2 regions of the Citrobacter sedlakii genome follow, and region 2 is predicted to be linked to the other one. Evidence: predicted binding sites of a transcription regulator. Region 2 holds the regulator's gene; the other holds the start of a gene.
What was found. The regulator LexA, encoded in region 2, represses DNA repair genes until DNA is damaged. The targets are predictions, from matches to a motif close to TNCTGTATGTACATACAGNA.

Region 1: sulA (SOS-induced cell division inhibitor SulA) is a predicted target of LexA. The motif match lies at 1,985-2,004, and genes of this name have one in related genera.

What each region holds. Positions count from the first base shown of each region.
Region 1 is NZ_CP071070.1:2,801,463-2,804,610, forward strand. It holds gene yccS (YccS family putative transporter) at 1-1,225, shown strand, start outside; gene JY391_RS13460 (TfoX/Sxy family DNA transformation protein) at 1,179-1,808, opposite strand; gene sulA (SOS-induced cell division inhibitor SulA) at 2,026-2,535, shown strand; gene ompA (porin OmpA) at 2,891-3,148, shown strand, end outside.
Region 2 is NZ_CP071070.1:4,391,612-4,394,759, reverse strand. It holds gene plsB (glycerol-3-phosphate 1-O-acyltransferase PlsB) at 1-316, opposite strand, end outside; gene JY391_RS20825 (diacylglycerol kinase) at 487-855, shown strand; gene lexA (transcriptional repressor LexA) at 978-1,586, shown strand; gene dinF (MATE family efflux transporter DinF) at 1,707-3,032, shown strand.

The DNA of each region.
Region 1 (3,148 bases), 1.6 Mb from region 2:
CGCGCTTGAGCGGATGCGCTCCAGCGGCGCGTCGGCTGATTTGCTGAAAACGCTGGGCTTTTTGCTGGCGAACCTGCGAGCTATTGATGCGCAACTGGCGACCATAGAATCAGAGCAGGCGCAGGCCATGCCGCACGCGGAAACAGAAAATCAGCTCGCCGATGACAGTCCGCACGGACTCAGCGATGTCTGGTTGCGCCTGAGCCGCAACTTCACGCCGGAATCCGCCCTGTTCCGCCATGCGGTGAGGATGTCGTTAGTGCTCTGCGTCGGTTACGCCATTATTCAGGTCACCGGTATGCATCATGGCTACTGGATCCTGTTGACCAGCCTGTTCGTTTGTCAGCCCAACTATAATGCGACCCGACACCGTCTGGCCTTGAGGATTATCGGTACGCTGGTCGGGGTGGCTATTGGCATTCCTGTCCTGTGGTTTGTGCCTTCGCTGGAAGGGCAACTTATATTACTGGTCATCACCGGCGTCCTGTTTTTTGCCTTCCGTAACGTACAGTACGCCCACGCCACGATGTTTATTACCCTGCTGGTGCTGTTGTGCTTTAATCTGCTTGGCGAAGGTTTCGAGGTCGCGCTGCCGCGGGTCATAGACACGCTGATCGGTTGCGCCATCGCCTGGGCGGCGGTCAGCTTTATCTGGCCGGACTGGCGTTTTCGCAACCTGCCGCGGGTATTACAACGCGCAACCGATGCCAACTGCCGCTATCTTGACGCGATTCTTGAGCAATATCATCAGGGGCGCGATAATCGCCTGGCCTATCGCATTGCGCGACGAGATGCGCATAATCGCGATGCCGAACTGGCTTCCGTGGTGTCGAATATGTCGAGCGAACCGGACGTAACCGCCCAAACGCGTGAGGCAGCGTTCCGTTTACTCTGCCTCAACCATACGTTCACCAGCTACATTTCCGCGCTGGGGGCGCATCGTGAGCAACTGACCAACCCCGAGGTGCTGGCATTACTGGATGACGCCGTGTGCTACGTTGATGATGCCTTACATCATCTCCCGGCTGATGAACAGCGCGTACAGCTGGCGTTGGCCGAACTCAAACACCGTATCCAGCAGCTTGAACCGCGTCCGGACAGCAAAGAGCCTCTGGTGGTTCAGCAGGTAGGATTGCTGGTGACGCTGCTGCCGGAAATTGGCCGACTGCAGCGCCAAATCACTCAATCTTCGCCGGAAACAGCGGCTCCTTTGTCAGCGTCTTAACCCACGCCGCAAGCTCCTGGCGACGCGTCGCCGGGAGCGCCGCTTCATGAATGCCATAAATAGCCCCTTCCAGAATGTAGAGGATTTTGTCAGTAATCGACTTGTTGATTTGTCTCAACCGAAGCCAGCACATTTTGGCGCCCAAAACACGGAGCGTACTGACATCATAAACGCCCGCTTCGTTAAGCAGGCTCTCAAGATGAAAGGTCATATTTGGCAGATCCTTGAGCCGTTGCGTTGCCCCCCGCAGGTGTTTTTCTTTCAACGCCGCATCCAGGGAATATTTCGACAAGCGGATGAGTTTTTGCTGATCGCGCCAGAGACTTTCATCAACCTGATAGTAATTGAGCATGACGGGGCGTCCGCGCTTCATAAAGGTCAGCCAGACAGGTGAGTGCTTTACGCAGTACTGTACGCTTTGTTCACAGGCACGGAGATAAAGCTCGCCATCGGCGACCATGGCAAACACCGTGTCGTTGATGGTCAGGCTGTAGCTGCCAAACAGCGATCGATAACGGATAGTCCCCAGAGAAGATAAATATTCCTGTGATTTATTGATCCTGTCATAGGAGTGTACTTTCATAAAATTCCCTTTTAAATCATAAACTAAATAAATTATTTGCCGTCACGGATCCGTTAACGACGAAAATAGGCAACTTATTCTCAGGGGGCAAGTTGTATTTCGTTTTTACCGCAACGATGAATAAAAATTGCGAGTTTGTTTCCGAAAATAAAGTTGATCTTTCACGGCATCAGGGTTACTGTACATCCATACAGTAACTCACAGGGCTGGATTGATTATGTACACTTCAGGCTACGCAAATCGTTCTTCGTCATTCTCCTCAACAGCGAACAAAATGGCGCGCGTTTCAACCGAGAAAGCTACTGCCGGGCTTATCAGTGAAGTGGTCTATCGTGAAGACCAGCCCATGATGACGCAGTTACTGCTGTTACCGCTTCTCCAGCAGTTAGGGCAGCAGTCTCGCTGGCAGCTTTGGCTGACGCCGCAGCAAAAATTGAGCCGCGAATGGGTTCAGTCGGCCGGGTTGCCGCTCTCTAAGGTCATGCAGATTCGTCAGCTCTCTCCCTGCCACACCCTGGAATCGATGGTTCGCGCATTGCGCACAGGCAACTACAGCGTGGTCATTGGCTGGCTGGCCGACGAGTTAACGGAAGAGGAGCATGCCGAATTGGTTAAAGCCGCTGATGAAGGAAATGCGATGGGGTTTATCATGCGCCCGGTTAGCGCGCATACCCATCCGACGAGACACCAAACTGGGCTAAAAATTCATTCTAATTTGTATCACTGAGTAAAATTAGGATTTATCCTGGAATTTTTTTTGGCCTTGCCCACTTTTTTTAAAGCGTATTGAATTTTTTGCGCGAACGCTTGTCGGAAGCGGTTTCCGCGTATTTTTCCTCGTAATTTCGACATCCAAAATGTTAAATATTTTGTATACAAGCGTTTTTTTTTCATATGCCTGACGGAGTTCACACTTGTAAGTTTCCAACTACGTTGTAGACTTTACATCGCCAGGGGTGCTCGGCATAAGCCGCAGATATCGGTAGAGTAACTATTGAGCAAGGCCCCCGGTGAAGGATTTAACCGTGTTATCTCGTTGGAGATATTCATGGCGTATTTTGGATGATAACGAGGCGCAAAAAATGAAAAAGACAGCTATCGCGATTGCAGTGGCACTGGCTGGTTTCGCTACCGTAGCGCAGGCCGCTCCGAAAGATAACACCTGGTACACTGGTGCTAAACTGGGCTGGTCTCAGTACCATGACACTGGTTTCATCAACAACAATGGCCCGACCCACGAAAACCAACTGGGCGCAGGTGCTTTTGGTGGTTATCAGGTTAACCCGTATGTTGGCTTTGAAATGGGTTACGACTGGTTAGGTCGTATGCCGTACAAAGGC
Region 2 (3,148 bases):
GGAACAGCTTGATAGATTCTTCTTTCGGCGTGTAATACGTAAAGACACGCGGTCCGCCATGAATAAAGACATAGCGCGGCAGCAGCGTGCCGTCGATCTCCAGCGGCTCTAACGGGTCGGGAAGATCGTGCGCCAGACACTGCGCGCGCAGTGTGAGTAAGTCCGCTTTGGAGTTATACGGCAAAACGTACATAATTGGGCGAGAGGTATCGAGTCCCAGTTCCGGGGCAGGATCCGCCGGAATAGACTTGCTTTTTACCAGTACGCTTAATGGTAAATTCAGTAATTTATAGTAAATTCGTGGCCAGCCGGACATAAACGATGTAAAGCCTCTGGTTAATAATGCAAATGCGCTGCAAGGATATCAGAAAGTCATGTGAATTTCTGTTGTATACGGTCATACTTCGCGCCGCGTTGCCCGCACTCAGATTATACGCGCTAACAAAGCATTGTCATTGACGCCAATAATGCAAAAAGGTTCTTTTAATGGCTAACAATACCACTGGATTCACCCGAATTATTAAAGCAGCCGGTTACTCCTGGAAGGGGTTTCGCGCAGCATGGGTCAACGAGGCGGCGTTCCGTCAGGAAAGCATTGCGGTGCTGGCAGGCGTGGCCATCGCCTGTTGGCTGGATGTCGATGCTATTACCCGCGTTCTGCTGATTGGCTCGGTGCTGCTGGTCATGGTTGTTGAAATTTTAAACAGTGCAATTGAAGCCGTCGTCGACCGTATTGGATCCGAATATCACGAGCTGTCAGGACGGGCGAAGGACATGGGATCGGCGGCAGTGCTGCTTTCCATTATTGTCGCGCTGATCACCTGGGGCATTCTGCTGTGGGCCCATTTTCACTAACAACATACGCGCTCCGTTCCATAACCGCATAAAACTGCGGATCATTGTGCAGTTTGTGGTTCCAAAATCACCTTTAGCTGTATATACTCACAGCATAACTGTATATACACCCAGGGGGCGGAATGAAAGCGTTAACGGCCAGGCAGCAAGAGGTGTTTGATCTTATTCGGGATCACATCAGCCAGACAGGTATGCCGCCGACGCGTGCGGAAATCGCGCAGCGTTTGGGGTTCCGTTCCCCAAACGCCGCTGAAGAACACCTGAAAGCGCTGGCGCGCAAAGGGGTGATTGAAATCGTTTCCGGCGCGTCCCGCGGCATTCGACTGCTGCAGGAAGAAGAAGATGGCTTACCGCTGGTCGGTCGCGTTGCGGCAGGCGAGCCGCTGCTGGCGCAGCAGCACATTGAAGGCCATTACCAGGTCGATCCGTCACTGTTTAAACCGAATGCCGACTTCCTGCTGCGCGTCAGCGGTATGTCGATGAAAGACATCGGCATTATGGACGGCGATCTGCTGGCGGTACACAAAACGCAGGATGTACGTAACGGTCAGGTGGTCGTGGCGCGCATTGATGACGAAGTAACGGTAAAACGCCTGAAAAAACAGGGCAACAAAGTCGAGCTTCTGCCAGAAAACAGCGAATTTACACCGATCGTCGTGGATCTGCGTGAACAAAGCTTCACGATTGAAGGGCTGGCCGTCGGCGTCATCCGCAACGGTGAATGGCTGTAATTTCATTTAGCCGGATATAAGAGCGTACGCGCCGTTATCCGGCGCCAGGCCTGGCAGCGCTGTGCTTATCAGGCCTGTATAATTTTAAATCTACGATAACTGCTCCTCAGGCTTCTTCTCATGCCGTTCTTTGCATCTGCTGATAAAGCGCTCTGGCGTCTTGCCTTACCCATGATTTTCTCCAACATCACTGTGCCGCTGCTTGGGCTGGTAGATACCGCGGTGATAGGCCACCTTGATAGTCCTGTTTACCTCGGCGGGGTGGCGGTTGGGGCGACGGCTACCAGTTTTCTGTTCATGCTGCTGCTCTTTTTACGAATGAGCACTACCGGGCTTACGGCGCAGGCGTTTGGAGCGAAGAACCCACAGGCGCTGGCGCGCGCGTTAGTACAGCCATTGCTGCTGGCGCTGGGCGCTGGCCTGCTCATTGCGCTCTGCCGAACGCCGCTGATCGATCTGGCGCTGCATATCGTCGGCGGTAGCGAAGCGGTGCTGGCGCAGGCAAGACGCTTCCTGGAAATCCGCTGGCTTAGCGCGCCCGCCTCGCTGGCCAATCTGGTCCTGCTGGGCTGGCTGCTCGGTGTGCAGTATGCGCGGGCGCCGGTGATTCTGCTGATTGTCGGTAACATCCTCAACATTATCCTCGACCTGTGGCTGGTGATGGGCCTGCATATGAACGTGCAGGGCGCTGCGCTGGCTACGGTGATAGCTGAATACGCCACGCTATTGCTGGGAATGCTGATGGTGCGCAAGGTGCTGCATCTGCGCGGCGTCTCGATGGAGATGTTAAAGCAGGCCTGGCGCGGGAATATTCGTCGCCTGCTGGCGCTTAATCGCGACATTATGCTGCGTTCGCTGCTGCTCCAGCTCTGCTTTGGCGCCATTACTGTTCTTGGCGCAAGGCTTGGCGGCGACATCATTGCCGTGAACGCAGTGCTCATGACGCTGCTTACCTTTACCGCCTATGCGTTGGACGGCTTTGCCTACGCTGTTGAGGCGCATTCCGGCCAGGCGTATGGCGCGCGGGACGGTAGTCAATTGCTGGAGGTCTGGCGGGCGGCGTGTCGTCAGTCAGGCATCGTAGCACTGCTGTTTTCTTTGACCTACCTGTTGGTGGGGGAGCAGATAATCGCGCTGCTGACCTCACTGCCGCAGTTGCAACAGTTAGCCGATCGTTATCTGTTCTGGCAGGTGATCCTGCCGTTGGTCGGCGTCTGGTGCTACTTGCTGGATGGCATGTTTATTGGCGCGACCCGCGCTGCGGAAATGCGTAACAGTATGGCGGTGGCGGCGACGGGTTTTGCGTTAACGCTGCTGGCGCTACCGGCATTGGGGAATCACGGTTTGTGGCTGGCGCTGGCGGTTTTCCTGGCGCTGCGCGGACTTTCGTTAGCATGGATTTGGCGGCGGCACTGGCGTAACGGTACCTGGTTTTCGGCAACGTGACGGTTAAATATTCTGAATACTCAACCGAACCCAGAATCCCTGACTACACTAAATATCACGTCCAGCAAGAAACGTAGCAACGTTGGATGACGTAGACTCGCTATTCACAGCCTAAC